Regions from separate parts of the Streptomyces sp. NPDC004126 genome, predicted to be linked through region 3. Evidence: riboswitches for the same ligand, from Rfam matches in the RefSeq annotation. Region 3 holds a riboswitch; each other region holds the start of a gene.

Region 1 (4,201 bases), on a different contig from region 3:
GTTCAGCGACTGGCTCTGGTCCAGGTACGGCGTACGGGCCGCCGCCATGTCGATCAGGCCGCGCTGCGGGATCTCCCACGCCGTGCGGTACAGCTCGCGGATCTCGGCCGGGATCCAGCCGAAGCCCTGGACGGAGCCGGAGGAGTCGCGCAGCGCCTCGCGGGTCTGCGCGTCCCACACGCCGAGCTGCTTGAGGTCCTCCACCAGGTAGCCGTTGACCTGGAGGAACTCGCCGCTGAGGGTCTCGCGCTTGAAGAGGTTGGAGACCTGCGGCTCGATGCACTCGTACACGCCCGCGATCGAGGCGATCGTCGCCGTCGGGGCGATGGCCAGCAGCAGGGAGTTGCGCATGCCGCTCTTCGCGATCCGGGCGCGCAGGGCCTCCCAGCGCTCGGGCCAGTGGCGCTCGGTCTCGTAGTGGTCCGGGTGCAGGACGCCCTGGGCGGTACGGGTCTCGGCCCAGGCCGGGAGCGGGCCGGAACGCTCGGCGAGGTCGCAGGAGGCCTCGTACGCGGCCAGCATGATCCGCTCGGAGATCTTCGTGGACAGGGCCTTCGCCTCGGCCGAGTCGAAGGGCATGCGCAGCTTGAAGAAGACGTCCTGCAGACCCATCGCGCCCAGGCCCACCGGACGCCACTTGGCGTTGGAGCGGCCGGCCTGCTCGGTCGGGTAGAAGTTGATGTCCACGACGCGGTCGAGGAAGGTCACGGCGGTGCGGACGGTCTCGTCCAGGCGCGCCCAGTCCATCTCCCCGTCGGCGACGAACGCGCCGAGGTTGACCGAGCCGAGGTTGCAGACGGCCGTCTCGGCGTCGTTGGTGACCTCGATGATCTCGGTGCAGAGGTTGGAGGAGTGGACGACGGTGCCGGGCAGCGCGGTCTGGTTCGCGGTCCGGTTGGAGGCGTCCTTGAAGGTCATCCAGCCCTGGCCGGTCTGCGCGAGGGTGCGCATCATGCGGCCGTACAGGTCGCGGGCCGGCATGGTCTTCTTGGCGAGGCCGGCCGCCTCCGCCTTGACGTAGGCGGCGTCGAACTCGTCGCCGTAGAGGTCGACCAGCTCGGGGACGTCGGCCGGGGAGAACAGCGACCAGTCGGCGTCGGCGTTCACGCGGCGCATGAACTCGTCCGGGATCCAGTGCGCGAGGTTGAGGTTGTGCGTACGGCGCTGGTCCTCGCCGGTGTTGTCGCGGAGCTCCAGGAACTCCTCGATGTCCGCGTGCCAGGTCTCCAGGTAGACGGCGGCGGCGCCCTTGCGGCGGCCGCCCTGGTTCACGGCGGCGACGGAGGCGTCGAGGGTCTTCAGGAACGGCACGATGCCGTTGGAGTGGCCGTTGGTGCCGCGGATCAGCGAACCGCGGGCGCGGATGCGGGAGTACGAGAGGCCGATGCCGCCGGCGTGCTTGGACAGGCGCGCCACCTGGTGGTAGCGGTCGTAGATCGAGTCCAGCTCGTCCAGCGGGGAGTCCAGCAGGTAGCAGGAGGACATCTGCGGGTGGCGGGTGCCGGAGTTGAAGAGGGTGGGGGAGGACGGCAGGTAGTCGAGCCGGCTCATCAGGGTGTAGAGCGAGGCGACTTCCTCGACGGCCTGGACGCTCTCGTCCTCGGCCAGGCCGCAGGCCACGCGCAGCATGAAGTACTGCGGGGTCTCGATCACCTGGCGGGTGATCGGGTGGCGCAGCAGGTAGCGGCTGTGCAGGGTGCGCAGGCCGAAGAAGCCGAAGCGGTCGTCCGCGCCCTCGGCGAGCGCGTGCTCGACCAGCGCGTTCAGGCGGGCGGCGTGGGCGGCGACGAACTCGGCGGTGCGGTCGGCGATCAGGCCCTCGCGGTGGCCGACGGCGACGGACTCGGCGAAGGAGGTCGAGCCCTGGCCGGCGGCCTCGTCGGCCACGGCCAGCGTCAGCAGGCGGGCGGCGAGCCGGGAGTAGGCGGGGTCCTCGGAGATCAGGCCCGCCGCGGCCTCGGTGGCCAGCCCGCGCAGCTCGGCCTCGTCGGCGGAGGCGCTGCGGCCGCGCAGGGCGGCGGCGGCGACCCGGCCGGGGTCGGTGTCGGGGAGGTCGGCGGTCAGCTCGGTGAGAGTACGCAGCAGCGCGGCCCCCGGGCCTTCGGTGGTGTCGCCAGAAACGGACTCGGCGCGCGGTGCGGAAGGCGCGATGGTCACGGCGGGAGCTCTCCCTCGCTCGGCCCGGTCGTCGGCGGATCGGGGCGCGGGGAGGCGCATGCGGGCGCGACGGGGTCGCGTACTCGCCGCATGGCGTCCACCGGCCCAACCGCGAGGCCCGGACGTGTCGGCACCCGGTTCGGTCGACCCGGGCGCACTGTCGGCAGGTCCTCGGACTTTTCATACCGTTGCGGGACAGTTCCGGATTCACACCGGATTCCCCTGCGGCGACAGCGAGGATGAGCATACATGTGGGGGGCCGCCCGTGCGCGACCCACCACATGTTGTGTCGGCGCGGCTACAGCTCCAGACGGTAGGTCAGTAGTTTCAGGGCCGGAACGGGCGACCAGTCGAGCCCGGGAGTGCGTACGAAGCCCAGCCGCTCGTAGATCCGCTGGGCGCCCAGCATGGCCGGCTGGGTGGACAGCACCAGGGCCGTGACGCCCAGGGCGCGGGCCCGTTCGGCGCAGGCCCGCACGAGGGCCTGCCCGACGCCCTTGCCGCGCGCCTCGGTGGCCACCGCGAGCATCCGGAACTCGGCCTCGCCGGGTCCGGCCACGTCCGCGAGCCGGCTGCCGGGTGCGGCGAACGTCACCCCGCCGAGCACCCGGCCGTCCTCCACGGCGACGAGCACCTCCCCGTCACCGGCCCGGCCGGCGACGTCGCGCAGGACGTTCAGGTAGCGGTCGTCCTCGTTCTGGTCGAGCAGCCCGTCCCCGGTGTAGGCCTGCCCGGTGATCTCGCCGAGCCGGGCGTATTCGTCTTCCCTTGCCGTCCTGATCTCGAAGTCCATGCCGCCGAGTGTGCCGGACGGGTGTCAGCGGTCGGCGCTATCGTCGGAGACAGCACCGTCGAGGAAGGCGAGCGAGGCATGACCCTCATGACTGACCATCCCCACATGACGACCGAGGACTTCGAAGCCGTGGCGCGCATAGCGGCCCGCGAGCGGGTGGGGACACGGCTGGAGTTCATCGACGGGGTTATCAGGAGCAAGGCCATGCCGGACGGCGACCACCAGATGATCATTCAGTGGCTCACCCGGATCTGCTTGCAACATCGGCCGGAGCTCTGGCTGCACGCGGGGCAGTGCATCAAGGCCCAGGAGTACCGGACGGGCCGGGCCATTCCAGACGGAGTGCTCGCGCCGTCCCAGGCGTTCGTCGGGCAGGGGGACTGGGTAGAGCCCGAGCCGATCCTCATGGCCGTCGAGGTGACCTCCTGGGACTCCGACACGGTGCGCCGGGACCATGTTGAGAAGCCGCGCGCCTACGCGGAGACGGGTATCCCCGTGTACCTGCTGATCGACCGGGCGAAGTGCGAGATCTCCGTCTACAGCCAGCCCAACGGCCGCCGGTACGAGAGCATCCACATCGTGCCCTACGGCATGGAGATCGCCCTTCCCGACCCCGTCGGCATCACGCTCCAGACCGAGGTCCTCAAGGACTGGGTGCGCTGACCCGCGCACGACGAAGGGCCCCGCCGATACGGCGGGGCCCTTCGTCGTCCTTCAACAGCAGCGGAAGCCCTCGCGGGGGTCCGCCTCGCGGGCGTCCGTGCGGGCCCGCTCGAAGGCGCGCCGGGTCAGGACCTCGGCGTCCGGGTCGTGCGAGCGGGTGTGCGCCACGTAGCGGTCGTACGCGGCCTCGCCGGAGAACTCCCGTACGTAGAACCGGGCCTTCGCCAGCGCCCCGCGCACCCCGCTCACGCGACCGGCTCCTTGGCCTTGCCCCCGCTCCCGTCGAGGCCGGCGGCCGCGAGCTCGGCCTTCTCCTCGGCGGTGGCGATGAGCCCGGCCGGGGCGATGATCTTCGACTCGGTCCACGGCACCTCGGACAGGCTGACCGCAGCCGGGTTCCGGACGGCCTTGAGGCAGACCCGGGCCGCGTCCACCAGCACGACGATGATCAGGAGTGCGAACAGCGCCGACAGGACCCCGTCGACCGTGGCGTTGGTGACCACGGTGTGCATGTCGTCCATGTTCTTGGCGGGCGGCAGCACCTTCCCGGCGTCGATGCCGGTCTGGTACTTGTCGCGCTGCGCGAAG
Region 2 (4,201 bases), on a different contig from region 3:
CTCCGGGTCCGCGAGCAGCTCGGCGGCCGGACCCGTGCGGATCCCCGACGGGGTCAGCACGGCCGCGTCGTCGGCCCAGCGCACCGCGAGGTCCACGTCGTGGGTGGCCATGACCACCGTGGTGCCGGCCGCGCGCAGCCCCGCGAGGACGTCCAGGAGGCGCTCCTGCCCGTCCGGGTCGAGCCCGGCGGTGGGCTCGTCCAGGATCAGCACCCGCGGGGCCATCGCCACCGCGCCCGCGATCGCCGCGCGCTTGCGCTGCCCGTACGACAGCAGGTGCGTCGGCCGGTCCCGCAGCGCGGTGATGTCCAGCGCGGCCAGCGCGGCGTCCACCCGCTCGCGGACCTCCGCCGCCGGCAGCCCCAGGTTCATCGGCCCGAAGGACACGTCCTGCTCCACGGAGGCCGCGAAGAGCTGGTCGTCCGGGTCCTGCACCACCAGCTGCACCGAGGTGCGCAGCCGGACCAGGCCCTTGCGGTCGTACGCCACCTCGGCGCCGCCGAGCCGCAGCGTCCCCGGGCCGGGCCGCAGGCCCCCGCTCAGCAGCCGCATCAGCGTGGTCTTGCCGCTGCCGTTGCGGCCGAGCAGCACCAGCGCGCGGCCCTCGGCGATGCCGAAGTCCACCCCCGACAGCACGGCCGGGCCGTCCTCGTACGCGTACCCCGCGCCGACCAGCTCCACCAACGGGGTCACAGCCACAGCTCCTTCAGTACGAGGGTCCCCGCGACCACGGCGGTCAGCAGGGCGGCGGACCCCGTCAGGAACCGCCAGGACAGCGCCGCGTCGGGCACCAGCACCCGCAGCGCGCCGTCGTAACCGCGCCCCGCCAGCCCCTCCTGGAGCCGGGCCGCGCGGTCGAAGGCCCGGACGAACGAGGTCGCCGCGAGCCCGGCCAGCGAACGCCACACCGCCGCCCGGCCCGCCTGCCCGAGCCGGGCCGCCTGGGCCCGCCGGACCTGGGCCATCGAGTCCAGCAGCAGGAAGCCGATCCGGTACATCACCAGGGCCACGTCCACCACCGGCGCCGGCACCCCGGCCCGCACCAGCCGCGGCAGCACGTCCGAGACCGGTGTCGTGAAGGCGAACAGCAGCACCCCGAGCGAGGCCGCCGAGGTGCGCAGCAGCAGCTCCGCCGCGTGCCGGGGCCCGTCCGGGGCCAGGGCGAGGAACCCGTCCGGGCCGCCCACCGACACCAGCAGCGGCAGCGCACCGGTCACGCAGAAGCCCAGCGGGACCCGGAAGGCCCGCCACAGCTGCCGCCCGGCCACGCCGGCCGGCCCGAGCAGCACGGCCAGGGTCGCGGCGGCCACCAGCGGCCCGCCCGGCCAGGGCGGCAGGCACACCGCGGTGACGGTGAGCCCGAGCCCCAGCAGGGCCTTCTCCAGGGGGTGGCGGCCCCGCCAGCGGCTGGAGTGCGCCGCCACGTCGATCGGCAGCACCGCCTACGACTCCGGGGTCGGGCGGGTCCGCCCGTCCTCGGCGTCCTGCGGGGCCCCGGATGCCGCGGCCTCGGCGAGGGCCTGCGCCGCGCCCTGGCGGCGGCCCTTGCGGACGCCGAAGTAGTAGGCGAGCACGCCCGCCCCGAGCGCCGCCTGGAGGGCGAACAGCGCCGACTCGACCTCGCCCGACGGGGGCTCGTACAGCGGGGCGAACCAGGGCTCGTAGTCCGGCTTCAGCTCGGTGATGGCCGCCTCGGCCTGCGCGTCGGCGCCGGCGAACGGCTCCTCCTTGCCGTCGCCGAGGCCCAGCGCGAGCGGGATTACGGCCAGCGCCGCCACCAGGAGCAGCAGCAGGGTGTTGATCTTCGCGTTCCTGCTCATCAGAGGGCCGCCTCCGGCTTCGCCTGCCTGCCGCCGGTCAGCTTCGCGACCCCGAGCCGGACCAGGTCCGACTTGCTGGACTGCATCAGCAGCCGCATCACGAGCACGGTCAGCAGCCCCTCGCTGACGGCGAGCGGGATCTGGGTGAGGGCGAAGATGCCCGCGAACTTCTCCAGGGAGCCCAGGAAGCCGCTCGCCGGGTCGGGGAAGGCCAGCGCCAGCTGGACGGAGGTGACGCAGTAGGTGACCAGGTCGGCGAAGAACGCGCCGAAGAAGACGGTCACCATCAGCGGCGCGCCGGACTTCCGCAGCAGTCGGTAGACCCCGTAGCCGGCCCAGGGCCCGGCGATGGCCATCGAGAAGACGTTGGCGCCCAGCGTGGTCAGTCCGCCGTGGGCCAGCAGCAGCGCCTGGAAGAGGAGGGTGATCGTGCCGAGCACCGCCATGATCGGCGGCCGGAAGAGGATGGCCCCGAGCCCCGTGCCCGTCGGGTGCGAACAACTGCCCGTCACCGAAGGGATCTTCAGGGCGGACAGGACGAACGTGAACGCGCCGGACGCCCCGAGCAGCAGCGTGCTCTCCGGGTTCGCCTTCACCTCGCGGGTCAGCGCGCGGACCCCGTGGACGACGAAGGGGGCGGACGCGGCGCCCCAGGCGGCCGCGTGCAAGGGGGGCAGGAACCCCTCGGCTATATGCATGGGTTGGGAGACCTCTCCAGCACCTCGTGGATGGACGACGCGCCCCGGCCGGTCTCCTGGCTCACGGGTACTGATGCCCTGGCTCCGCCTTCCCGGGACCGTGCGGTCTCCCGCGCGGGCCCAGTGGCTTCCCGCGGTGGAGAGTGGAGCCGGACTTCCCGATCACAGTGGCGAGGGCCGCACCGGTTTCCCACCGGTTTCCCGAACACCAAGGCCAGACGACCCTAGTCGCCCGCACGGACCGTCACAAGCCGGACCGATCCGGCCACCCGGCCGCCCCCCGGCGCACCCGTACGGGCCAGGCCCGCTGGCCGGGCCGCCGGGCGCCCGGCACGGTGGAGGGCATGGCCGCCGACGACAGCCCCCGGTACGAGGACCTCTCCGCCGTCTACGTGAACTGCACCCTCAAACGCTCTCCCGAGACCAGCAACACCGAGGGCCTGATCGCGCGGAGCCGGGCCGTCATGGAATCGGCCGGCGCGCGCACCTCGCTGATCCGCGCGGTCGACCACGACATCGCCACCGGCGTCTGGCCGGACATGACCGACCACGGCTGGGAGAGCGACCAGTGGCCGGTCCTGTACAGCCAGATCATGGACGCCGACATCCTGGTGCTGTGCGGCCCCATCTGGCTCGGCGACAACAGCTCCGTCATGAAGCAGGTCATCGAGCGGCTCTACGCCTGCTCCTCCCTGCTGAACGAGCAGGGGCAGTACGCCTACTACGGGCGCGTCGGCGGAGCGCTGATCACGGGGAACGAGGACGGCGTCAAGCACTGCGCCATGAACGTCCTCTACAGCCTCCAGCACCTCGGCTACGCGATCCCGCCCCAGGCCGACGCGGGCTGGATCGGCGAGGCCGGCCCCGGCCCCTCCTACCTGGACCCGGGCTCGGGCGGCCCGGAGAACGACTTCACCAACCGGAACACCACGTTCATGTCGTGGAACCTGATGCACCTGGCGGCGCTCCTCAAGCGCGCCGGAGGCGTGCCGGCCCACGGCAACCAGCGTTCCCTGTGGGACGCCGGCTGCCGTTTCGACTTCCCCAACCCCGAACACCGCTAGCCGGGCGGCTCCGGGGCCGTCAGCGGGTCAGCAGGTGTTGGGGTGCGGGAAGTCCAGTACGAGCCGCTCGGGCGAGTGCAGGACGGAGGTGTTCCAGGTCGGCTTGGTGTCGAAGGCGGCGCCGAAGGTCACGTACCCCTCGTAGTCGCCGGTCATGGCCATGCCCTTGAGCTTGCTGAGGTAGATCTTCTGGAGCCTGGGCCCCTGGTAGACGTTCTGCCCGGCGTCGTTGTGCCCTGCGGCCGGGTGCAGGCGGATCTCCAGGAAGTACTTCCCGGCCAGCGGCACGGGCTGTCCCGAGCCGTCGTAGACGAGCTCCGACACGGGAGTGACGGTGACCGGGGGCACGTAGCCCTGGAGGTCGATGACGAACCGGTCGTACGTGCAGTGCCCGCCCCAGCGGGCATTGACGACGAGCGGCGTCTGGGTGCGGGTGGTCGTGGTGGCTGCGGAGGCCGGCGACGCGGAGAGCGCGATCCCGGCGGTGAGCAGGGCACCCGTGGCGAGGGCCACGATCCGGCGGCGGTGCGGGTGACGCATGATGTCTCCCCGGTTCCGTGAGACGGGGACTTGCCTGTCATCTCATAAGACAGCGCCGGGCCGCGACCGGTTCCACGGG
Region 3 (4,201 bases):
AGGGCAAGATCAAGACCAAGGGGCACGACGTCTCCACGGCGACCGGAGGCACCCACAAGTGCGACGGCACCAACGGCGGTGCCAACCCGTCCAAGGTTCCCACTCCGACCGCGGCGCTCGACGATGCTGCCCGCCTGAACTACTTCGGCTGGGACGGTACTTGGTACGCGTCCTTCGACGACTACTCCGTCGACACCATCAAGAACGTCAGCGGAGGCGGCTCCGCCTACTGGAGCATCTCCGTCAACGGCACTCCCACCCCCGTCGGTGGCTGCCAGTTCAAGCTCAACGCGGGCGACCAGGTCGCCTTCACCTGGACGTCGTTCTAGTCCACCCCGACGGAAGCGCGGTGGGCATCCACGCTGTATGCGCTCCCCCGGACCTCCTAACGGCTGCGCTGACGGCCGCCAGAAGCACGGGAGGGTGCTTCCGCCTGCCTTCCGATCACTCGGTGGGCCTGCTCTACTGCGGCTTCCAAGCCGCTGAGCAGGCCCTTGGCCGTCTGGGGAACGGTCGTGGGAGCGTCCGTCGGAACCTTGCAACCCCCACCGCCACCGGATGGTCAGGCGCCCCACCGCAGTGCGATGGTGTCGCCCACGTTGATGACCTTCTCGCGGAGCGCCCCGGCGAAGGAGGAGCCGTCGACGCTGACCTTCCAGGTGTTCGAGCCGCTGTTGGCCTTGCCGTTGACACTGGTGATGGTTCCCGTGCCGGAGGACGGGGTCACGGCCGTGACGCAGCCCGAGGGCGTGGCCGCGCTGGTCGCGGCGGCCAGGACGTCGCCGAGGGTGGTGGTCGTACCCGTCGGCGTGAAGGCCACCGAGCAGACCTTCAGGTTTCCGGCGCCGTCGTCGACCGTCAGTGCCAGCTTCGTCGCGGTCCCGGAGGTGAAGGTCGACTGGGCGACCCACTGCGGGGCGCCCGGGGTGACCGGGACCGGCGGGGCGGTGGTGAAACCGCCGCCCGCGACCGCGCGCAGCGCGTCGATCGAAGAGTAGGCCGAGGGGGTGGTGTCGGAGGGCTTGTACTTGAAGCCGCCGGCCGGGTTGTACTGGTTGGCGATCAGGAAGTCGATCGGGGTCTTGCCGCTGCCGGTGAGGAAGTCGCCGGTCTGCGGGTTGAATCCGCAGGCGTTCAGACCCGCGACGCCCCAGCCGTTGGAGCTGGTGTTGACCCCGTACAGGGAGTTGAACGCACCGGTGCCCGGGACGAGGGTGCTCTTGAGGAAGTTCTTCGCCTGGACGACGTCGGTGTCGGTGTTCGGGACCCCGGAGACGCACAGCGCGGCCATGGCGGCGCCCGTCATGTCGACGTCGCTCGCGGAGTTCAGGACGGTGGGGTTGCCCTCGGCCTTGTTGAAGGTCCAGCCGCCGTCCACGTGCTGGTTGGCGCGGATGCGGGTGACCATGGAGTCGGTCAGCGCCTGCGGGACGCGCTGCGCGCCGCCCTGCGTCTTGGCGCCGCCCAGCGAAAGGGCCGCGAAGACCGTGCCGTTGAAGTTCCCCGACGGACCGAAGTAGCCCGCCTCGGCCGTCTGCCAGTAGGAGTAGACGTTCGCGATGAGGTTGCGGGAGGCCGAGACGCGGGCCGGGTCGATGCCCGCGGCGTAGGCGTTCAGCGTGCCGCGTTCGTAGTCGGTGACGACCGGGGAGGCCTGCGGCCAGCCCGCCGTCGACAGCAGGTTGCGGTAGACGGTCCGCGCGTTCTTCGTCGTGTCGCCGCCCGGGTAGACGTCGACGACGGCCGTGCCGGCGGCGGCGAAAGCGGTGAACGCCCACTCGTTCGACAGGCCGGCGCCGGCATACGAACCGTCCGCTGCCTGAAGGGACTTGAGATATGCCACACCATTGGTCCTGGACGTGGCGATCTGCGCGGGCGACGACGTGGCGAAGGCCGGCAGCGCGGTGAGAACGAGGGCGCCGAGCGCGGCGGGCACCGCGAGCGCAGAACGGCGGGAGGTACGGGGACGGGACATGGCCTGCTCCTGGAATGAGGGACGCCGACCTGACCGATGCTCCTGCGAGCGGGCAGCCCGGAGCACGGTGGCCGCCGTCCGAACGCGTGGTACGGCTGGTGAATTGCCTCGCCGCACGGGCATTCGGGCTCGTGAACGGCCCCCTGCCGTCCCACACCGCTGCGCGTCAGCCCCGGATTCACACCGGGTTCCCCCATGTGGCAGCCCAGGACGCTACCCGAGCGATCACAGGTCCGCCAGCGACGAATGCGGCGGGCGGTCGCGCGGACCGGGGCCGGTGACGCGTGAGACGCAGACCACCTTGACGCTGTCTTTATCAGCGTGGTCCACTCCGACTGATAAGCACTCAGTTCCAGGGGAAGCCGGTCGAAATCCGGCGCTGACCCGCAACCGTAGGCCCGGCACCGTCCGGGCGAGTCGGAATGCCTGGAGCCAGGTTTTTGCAGCGAGAAACGCCGTCGCGGACTACGGCGTGGTTCGAACGGCTTCCCCATGGCGTCATGCCTTCGGAAGACCTTTTGCCACGCACAGGTCCGCCCGGCCGACACGAGGGGCCGTGGTGGGGACCGCAGAGCGATCACAGCAACGCATGCGCAGCAAGGGACTGCTGTCGCTCATGTCGGCGGCGCTCCTGACCTTCGCCGCGAGCGTGGCTTTCGTGGGCGGGACGGCTCCCGCCTCGGCCGATCCGATCGAGCAGTGCACCGCCACCACGGGCGCCATCGTCGCGGTCGACTTCGGTCCCTTCGGCGGCAAGGTCGAGCGTGGCTGTGACACCACGCCCACCACCGGGTACGAGCTGCTGCACACCGGCGGCTTCACCACCGTGGGCACCGTCCACGACGGCGACGGGTTCATCTGCCGCATCGGCAAGGGCACCGGGACCCAATACCCCACGCCGGACAAGGAGGACTGCGTCCTCACCCCCCAGGCCACCGCCTACTGGTCGTACTGGATCGCCTCCCCCGGTGAGAAGAACTGGACCTACAGCCCCCTCGGCGCGATGGCGCGCACGCCGAAGCCCGGCGACGTGGACGCCTGGGTGTTCGGCGGCACGGACGTCGGCGGCACCTCCGGCAAGCCCTCGTTCTCCCCCGACGAGGTGCGGGCCGGAGGCGGGACCACCCCCGATCCGACCGTTCCCACGGCTCCGCCCACCGTGCCCGCAGGGAAGGTCGACGCGCCCGCCGCGATCCGCTGGATCACCGGAAAGCTGACGGACGGGGAACGCGTCGTCGACGACGGTGCCACCACCGCGAACCACTTCCTCACCACCGAGGCGGTCTTCGCCCTGGTGTCCGCCGACCCGAAGAGCCCGGCGGCGAAGAAGGCGGCCGACTTCCTGGCCGCTCCCGCTCAGACGGACGCGTACGCCTACCCGGCCGGCAAGGACGGCATCCCCGACGCCACCGCCGCCGCGCGCCTCGCACTGGTCGCCGAAGCCACCGGCAAGGACCCCCGCGCCTTCGGCGGACACGACCTGCTCGGGGATCTCGTGAAGTACGTCTGCCCCCGGAACGCCGGCGACGGCGCCCCGGTCGACGGCTGCCTCACCAAGGGCGACTTCCGCACCACCGGCCAGTCCGACGCCCAGGCCATGGCCGTCATCGCCCTGCTGAACGGCGGCGTCACCCCGCCCGCCGACGCCGTGAACCGGCTGACCGGCCTGCAGTGCGAGGACGGCGGATTCACCGGCATCCTCATCCGCACCGGCGGCAGGTGCGACAGCGACGCCAACTCCACCGGTCTGATCACCCTGGCCCTCAGGCGGGCCGGCGGCCACGACGCCGCTGTCCAGAAGGCCCGCGGCTACCTCAAGAAGTCCCAGCTGGCGACCGGTGCCTGGCCCTCCGCCTCCTACATGACAACCGGCAGTCCCGCCTCCACCGCCTGGGCCGCCCAGGCCCTTCGTGCACTCGGCGACGACGCCTTCGCCGACGCCGGCCTCTCCTGGCTCTCGCGCCACCAGTTCCCCGCGGGCGGCTTCGGCTTCGAAGAGGACGACACGGAATCGCGGCTCTTCGCCACGGCGCCCGTTGCCGTCGCCGCTGCCAAGAGCGACCTCGTCGCCCTCACCACCAAGAAGAGCGACCCCCCGACCACGCCCCCGGCCGGTGACGGCCCGGACCTGAAGAAGGCCGTGGCCTACCTCACCGCTCCCAAGCAGCTGATCCAGGGCCGCTACTACGAGAGCAGCCCCGGCTTCGCCGACTACGGAATGACCAT
Region 4 (4,201 bases), on a different contig from region 3:
GGGCAGGCTCCAGTGCCCGACGTCGTCGCCCAGCCCCGCGTCCAGCGCGAACTGCACGGCCGCCAGAGCGGCGGCCTCCGGCACCCGGAAGGTCACGAAGCCCGAGGCCGAGTCCCCGGGGGCGAGGGTCACGGTGTCCGGCAGGCTCGGCCCCGCACCGGTCGCGGCGGCCGTCCCCGTGAACCGCTGCCCCGCGGTGTCGAGCAGGTGCGCGGCCGGCGCGGGGGAGTCCTCGTACGGCACCGACCCGGTGTTCTCCAGCCGCAGCTCCACCGCCACCAGCCGCTCGGAGCCGGCCCGGCCCGCGGGGTCGACGACCCGGGTCAGGGTCACGTCGAGCCGCTCCCCGGGCCGGTCCCCGTCGAGGGACACGGTCTCCCCGGACCCGTCGGGCCCGGCCCCGACGAGCAGCAGCAGGAGCAGGGGCCCCAGTAGACGCCCCGGACGGTGACGCACCACGCCTCCCGGCCTCGCCGATCCGCCCCCTCCCCGCCCACGATCCTCCGCCCACCCGGCTCCCGCCACCGGCGACGCGGAAAATGGATTGGATCTTCCGGCCGCTTCATGGCAGGGTGTGACCCACCGAAGGGGTATAGCTCAGCTGGTCAGAGCGCTGGTCTCCAAAACCAGATGTCGTAGGTTCGAATCCTGCTACCCCTGCCATGCCTGACCAGGCATTTCACGTAGAACGGGCTCCGGGAGGACTCTCCCGGAGCCCGTTTTTCTGCTGGGGCCGGGTGCCGTCGACGACAGCAGGGAGCGTCCTTTCCGATGACCTTGAGGCCCGCACGTCCTGAGCCGGACTTCAAGCCCGCTCTCGTCAAAGCGGTGTTCCGGGACGTGACGCCGATGCACGTGTCCCGGGCGGCCGCCCGGGCCGCCGCGTCGGTGACGCGGACCGTGGTGACGGAGATCATCGACGGCGCGATGAGAGCGGCGGCGGAGGAGGGCCGGAGGAAGCTGATCCCCCGGGACCTCGTCTCGGCGATCGGCCGGAACGTCGAGGTCGAGGTGGCGGGCGAGTGGTACCGGCACAGCCCGACGTTTCACGGCCTGACCGGCGAGACGTACGACGCCGAGGGTGTCCTCGTGCCCTCTCCCAAGCGCAGCAGGTCGCGCAGACCGAGCGCTGTCGTCGGTGCCCACAGGTTCGAGGCCGGGGTCAGGAAGCTGCTGCGGAGCCGAGGGGCGGCGGCAGTCCCGGCGATGGTCCGCGACCTGGACGGAATGGCGAGCGTGTTCATGGCGGACCTCGCCCGGGACGCGGCCATGGTCGTCCGTGAGGGCGGGATCAAGCGGTTCGGCACGGTCACCCTGGTGATGCCGGGCGAGCAGGCAGCGCTCCCGCCGCTGCCGGAATCCCTCCGCGCCCTGTCCGTCCGCACCGGCGACGCGCGGACCATCGGCGGGGACGACGTCCTCGCCGCCACCACGATCCAGTTGTTCGGCGCCATCAGGGAGCGAGCCCTCAGCGAGGCTACAGCGACAGTGCCAGTGACGGGGAGCGCTTCGCCGGCTGAGCGGGTGCGGCGGTAATTCCGAGTGGCCCTCCAACGTGCCCCGGTACCCTGTGGCATGAGCGACACGACCGCACTCGGCGACCGCATGAAACGGTACGAGGCCGCGCACCGGGCTGTGCTGCCCCGCCGCACCTACACGATCCTGCGCCTCGACGGACGCGCCTTCCACACCTACCTGCGGGACGCGGACAAGCCGTTCGACCTGGGCTTCGTCAAGGACATGGCCGCCGTCACCGAGGCGCTCTGTGCCGAGGTCAGCGGCACGGCCTTCGCCTACCACCAGTCCGACGAGATCAGCCTGCTGCTCACCGACTTCGCCAGTCAGGGCTCCGAGCCCTGGTTCGGCGGTGTCGTCGCCAAGCAGCTGTCGGTGTCGGCGTCGCTGGCCACCGCGGTCCTGGGCGAGCGCCGGCCCGGCCGGCGGGCCCTCTTCGACGCGCGGGTCTTCACCCTGTCCGACCCCGTCGAGGTCGCCAACTACTTCGTCTGGCGGCAGCGCGACGCGGTCCGCAACTCGATCTCCATGGCCGCCCAGGCGCACTTCTCCCACAAGCGGCTGCACCGCATGTCCACCGGTGCCATGCAGGAACTGCTGTGGTCGGAGGCGCAGGTGAACTGGAACGACTACCCGGCCGCCTGCAAGCGCGGCCAGGTGGCCGTGCGGGCGAGCGGGGAGCGGGCCGTCGAGTACACCGACAAGCGGTCCGGCGAAACCGTGCGGACGACGGCGCTCCGGTCCTGGTGGGAGGTCGGGGGCGCCGACCACTTCACGGCCGAGCCGGGCGGATGGCTCGCGCGGTGGATCCCGGCGATGCCGGCCCTGACGGGCTGAACGGCCCACCCGTGGGCGCAAAGACCGCATCTGGCAGACTTGGCCGGGTTGTCCCGGCGGTGCAGGACAGGAAACCGGTGTGAATCCGGTGCGGTCCCGCCACTGTGACCGGCCGCCGCGTGCACGCGCGCGGGGGCCGGGAGTCAGACACTGACGCACCGCCTCTTCACTTCGACCGGGGACGAGGATCCCCCGGAGAGGCCTCACCATGTCGCGTGTCCGCGCCGCCGTGCGCTCCTTCCTGCGCTTCGCGCTTGTCGTGCCGCTCGCCGCCTGCGGCGGGCCCGCCGGGGCCGAGCGGTCCGCCGCCGGGGCGCAGGCCGCGCCCGGATTCCCGTACACCGTCACCAACTGCGGTGTCAGCAGCACCTACCAGGCGCCGCCCGAGCGGGCCGTCACCATGAACCAGCACGCCACCGAGATCATGCTGGCCCTCGGGCTGCAGGACCGGATGGCCGGGACCGCCTACCTCGACGACTCCGTGCTGCCCGCCTACCGGCCCGCCTACGACAAGATCAAGGTGCTGGCGAAGGAGTACCCCTCGAAGGAGGTCCTCCTCGGCGCCAACCCCGACTTCGTGTACGGCGGTTACGCCAGCGCCTTCGACAAGGGGCAGGGCAGGGACCGCCAGACGCTGGCCAAGGCCGGCATCGGGTCACGGCTGAGCGTGGAGTACTGCACCCAGGGCCCGGTCGGGCTCGAACAGCTGAAGACCGAGATCACCGAGGTCGCCCGGACCTTCGGCGTGCCCGAGCGCGGCGAGGAGCTCGTCCGGGAGGAGCAGCGGCGCGTCGACGCCGTCACCGCACGGGTGAAGGACCGGGCCCGTCCGTCCGTCTTCGTCTACGACTCCGGAGAGGCCTCCGCCTTCACCTCGGGAGGCAACGGCATCGGCAACGAGATCGTCTCCCTCGCCGGGGGCGCGAACGTGTTCGGCGACCTCAAGGACACCTTCGGCGACGTGCCGTGGGAGAAGGTCATCGAGCGGGCTCCCGAGGTCGTGCTGATCTACGACTACGGCGGCACCACCGTGGAGGCCAAGAAGCAGCGGCTGTTGAACGACCCCGCGCTGGCGGAGGTTCCCGCCGTCAAGAACCGGCGGTTCGCCGTGCTGCCCCTCTCCTCCGCCGTGCTCGGCGTGCGCGTCGCCGACGCCGTCGAGTCCCTCGGCCGCCAGCTGCACCCCGACACCCCGTGAGGCGGGGGCTCTCGCTGGTGGTGCTCGCCGCCGCGCTCGCCGTCTCGATGGTGGCGGGGCTGGCGCTGGGGCCCGTACGGATCCCGCCCGGCCAGGTCCTCGACACCGTCCTCGGCGGCCCGGGCACGCCCGGGGCCTTCGCCTCCATCGTGTGGGACGTGCGGATGCCGCGCGTCCTGCTCGGAGCCGTCGTCGGGGCCGGACTGGCCGTGACCGGGGCCGTGCTCCAGGCCCTCGTGCGCAACCCGCTCGCCGACCCCTTCCTGCTCGGGGCCTCCTCCGGGGCATCGACCGGAGCGGTGCTGGTCATCGTGTCCGGTTCGAGCGCCGCCGCGGCCGCGGGCGGAGTCGGGCTGCCGGCCGCCGCGTTCGCCGGTTCCACGGCCGCCCTCGTCGCCGTCTACGCCCTGGCCCGCCGCGGCGGCACCATGACCACCGGCCGGCTGATCCTGGCCGGGGTCGCCGTCCAGTACATCCTCTCCGCGCTGACCAGCCTGGTCCTCGTCCTGTCCGCGAAACCCGACCAGCTGCGCACCGCCCTGTTCTGGACCCTCGGCGGCCTCGGCGGAGCCCGCTGGGACGAACTCGCCCTGCCGGCCGCCGCGCTGCTCGCCGGTACCGCCCTGCTCACCGCCCTGGCCCGGCCGCTGG

The links. Region 3 has a riboswitch for cobalamin ahead of ACQKM2_RS06880 (prenyltransferase/squalene oxidase repeat-containing protein). Riboswitches for the same ligand answer to the same signal wherever they lie in the genome.
Region 1: it holds a riboswitch for cobalamin, as region 3 does, so the genes downstream of both, ACQKM2_RS16665 (ribonucleoside-diphosphate reductase subunit alpha) here and ACQKM2_RS06880 (prenyltransferase/squalene oxidase repeat-containing protein) in region 3, are expected to answer to the same signal.
Region 2: it holds a riboswitch for cobalamin, as region 3 does, so the genes downstream of both, ACQKM2_RS23725 (energy-coupling factor ABC transporter permease) here and ACQKM2_RS06880 (prenyltransferase/squalene oxidase repeat-containing protein) in region 3, are expected to answer to the same signal.
Region 4: it holds a riboswitch for cobalamin, as region 3 does, so the genes downstream of both, ACQKM2_RS17155 (ABC transporter substrate-binding protein) here and ACQKM2_RS06880 (prenyltransferase/squalene oxidase repeat-containing protein) in region 3, are expected to answer to the same signal.

The regions. Positions count from the first base shown of each region.
Region 1 covers NZ_JBNNPF010000015.1:75,233-79,433, reverse strand. The annotation lists gene ACQKM2_RS16665 (ribonucleoside-diphosphate reductase subunit alpha) at 1-2,157, opposite strand, end outside; adenosylcobalamin-variant (AdoCbl-variant) riboswitch at 2,315-2,391, opposite strand; gene ACQKM2_RS16660 (GNAT family N-acetyltransferase) at 2,456-2,950, opposite strand; gene ACQKM2_RS16655 (Uma2 family endonuclease) at 3,029-3,613, shown strand; gene ACQKM2_RS16650 (YbdD/YjiX family protein) at 3,665-3,862, opposite strand; gene ACQKM2_RS16645 (carbon starvation CstA family protein) at 3,859-4,201, opposite strand, start outside.
Region 2 covers NZ_JBNNPF010000026.1:15,444-19,644, reverse strand. The annotation lists gene ACQKM2_RS23740 (energy-coupling factor ABC transporter ATP-binding protein) at 1-699, opposite strand, end outside; gene cbiQ (cobalt ECF transporter T component CbiQ) at 690-1,439, opposite strand; gene ACQKM2_RS23730 (energy-coupling factor ABC transporter substrate-binding protein) at 1,443-1,820, opposite strand; gene ACQKM2_RS23725 (energy-coupling factor ABC transporter permease) at 1,820-2,518, opposite strand; cobalamin riboswitch at 2,548-2,746, opposite strand; gene ACQKM2_RS23720 (flavodoxin family protein) at 2,863-3,582, shown strand; gene ACQKM2_RS23715 (AMIN-like domain-containing (lipo)protein) at 3,610-4,122, opposite strand.
Region 3 covers NZ_JBNNPF010000005.1:61,733-65,933, forward strand. The annotation lists gene ACQKM2_RS06870 (DUF4430 domain-containing protein) at 1-329, shown strand, start outside; gene ACQKM2_RS06875 (hypothetical protein) at 563-1,975, opposite strand; cobalamin riboswitch at 2,073-2,206, opposite strand; cobalamin riboswitch at 2,286-2,421, shown strand; gene ACQKM2_RS06880 (prenyltransferase/squalene oxidase repeat-containing protein) at 2,565-4,201, shown strand, end outside.
Region 4 covers NZ_JBNNPF010000016.1:19,897-24,097, reverse strand. The annotation lists gene ACQKM2_RS17175 (DUF4232 domain-containing protein) at 1-456, opposite strand, end outside; tRNA gene ACQKM2_RS17170 (tRNA-Trp) at 587-663, shown strand; gene ACQKM2_RS17165 (hypothetical protein) at 772-1,536, shown strand; gene ACQKM2_RS17160 (tRNA(His) guanylyltransferase Thg1 family protein) at 1,576-2,352, shown strand; cobalamin riboswitch at 2,384-2,525, shown strand; gene ACQKM2_RS17155 (ABC transporter substrate-binding protein) at 2,561-3,550, shown strand; gene ACQKM2_RS17150 (FecCD family ABC transporter permease) at 3,547-4,201, shown strand, end outside.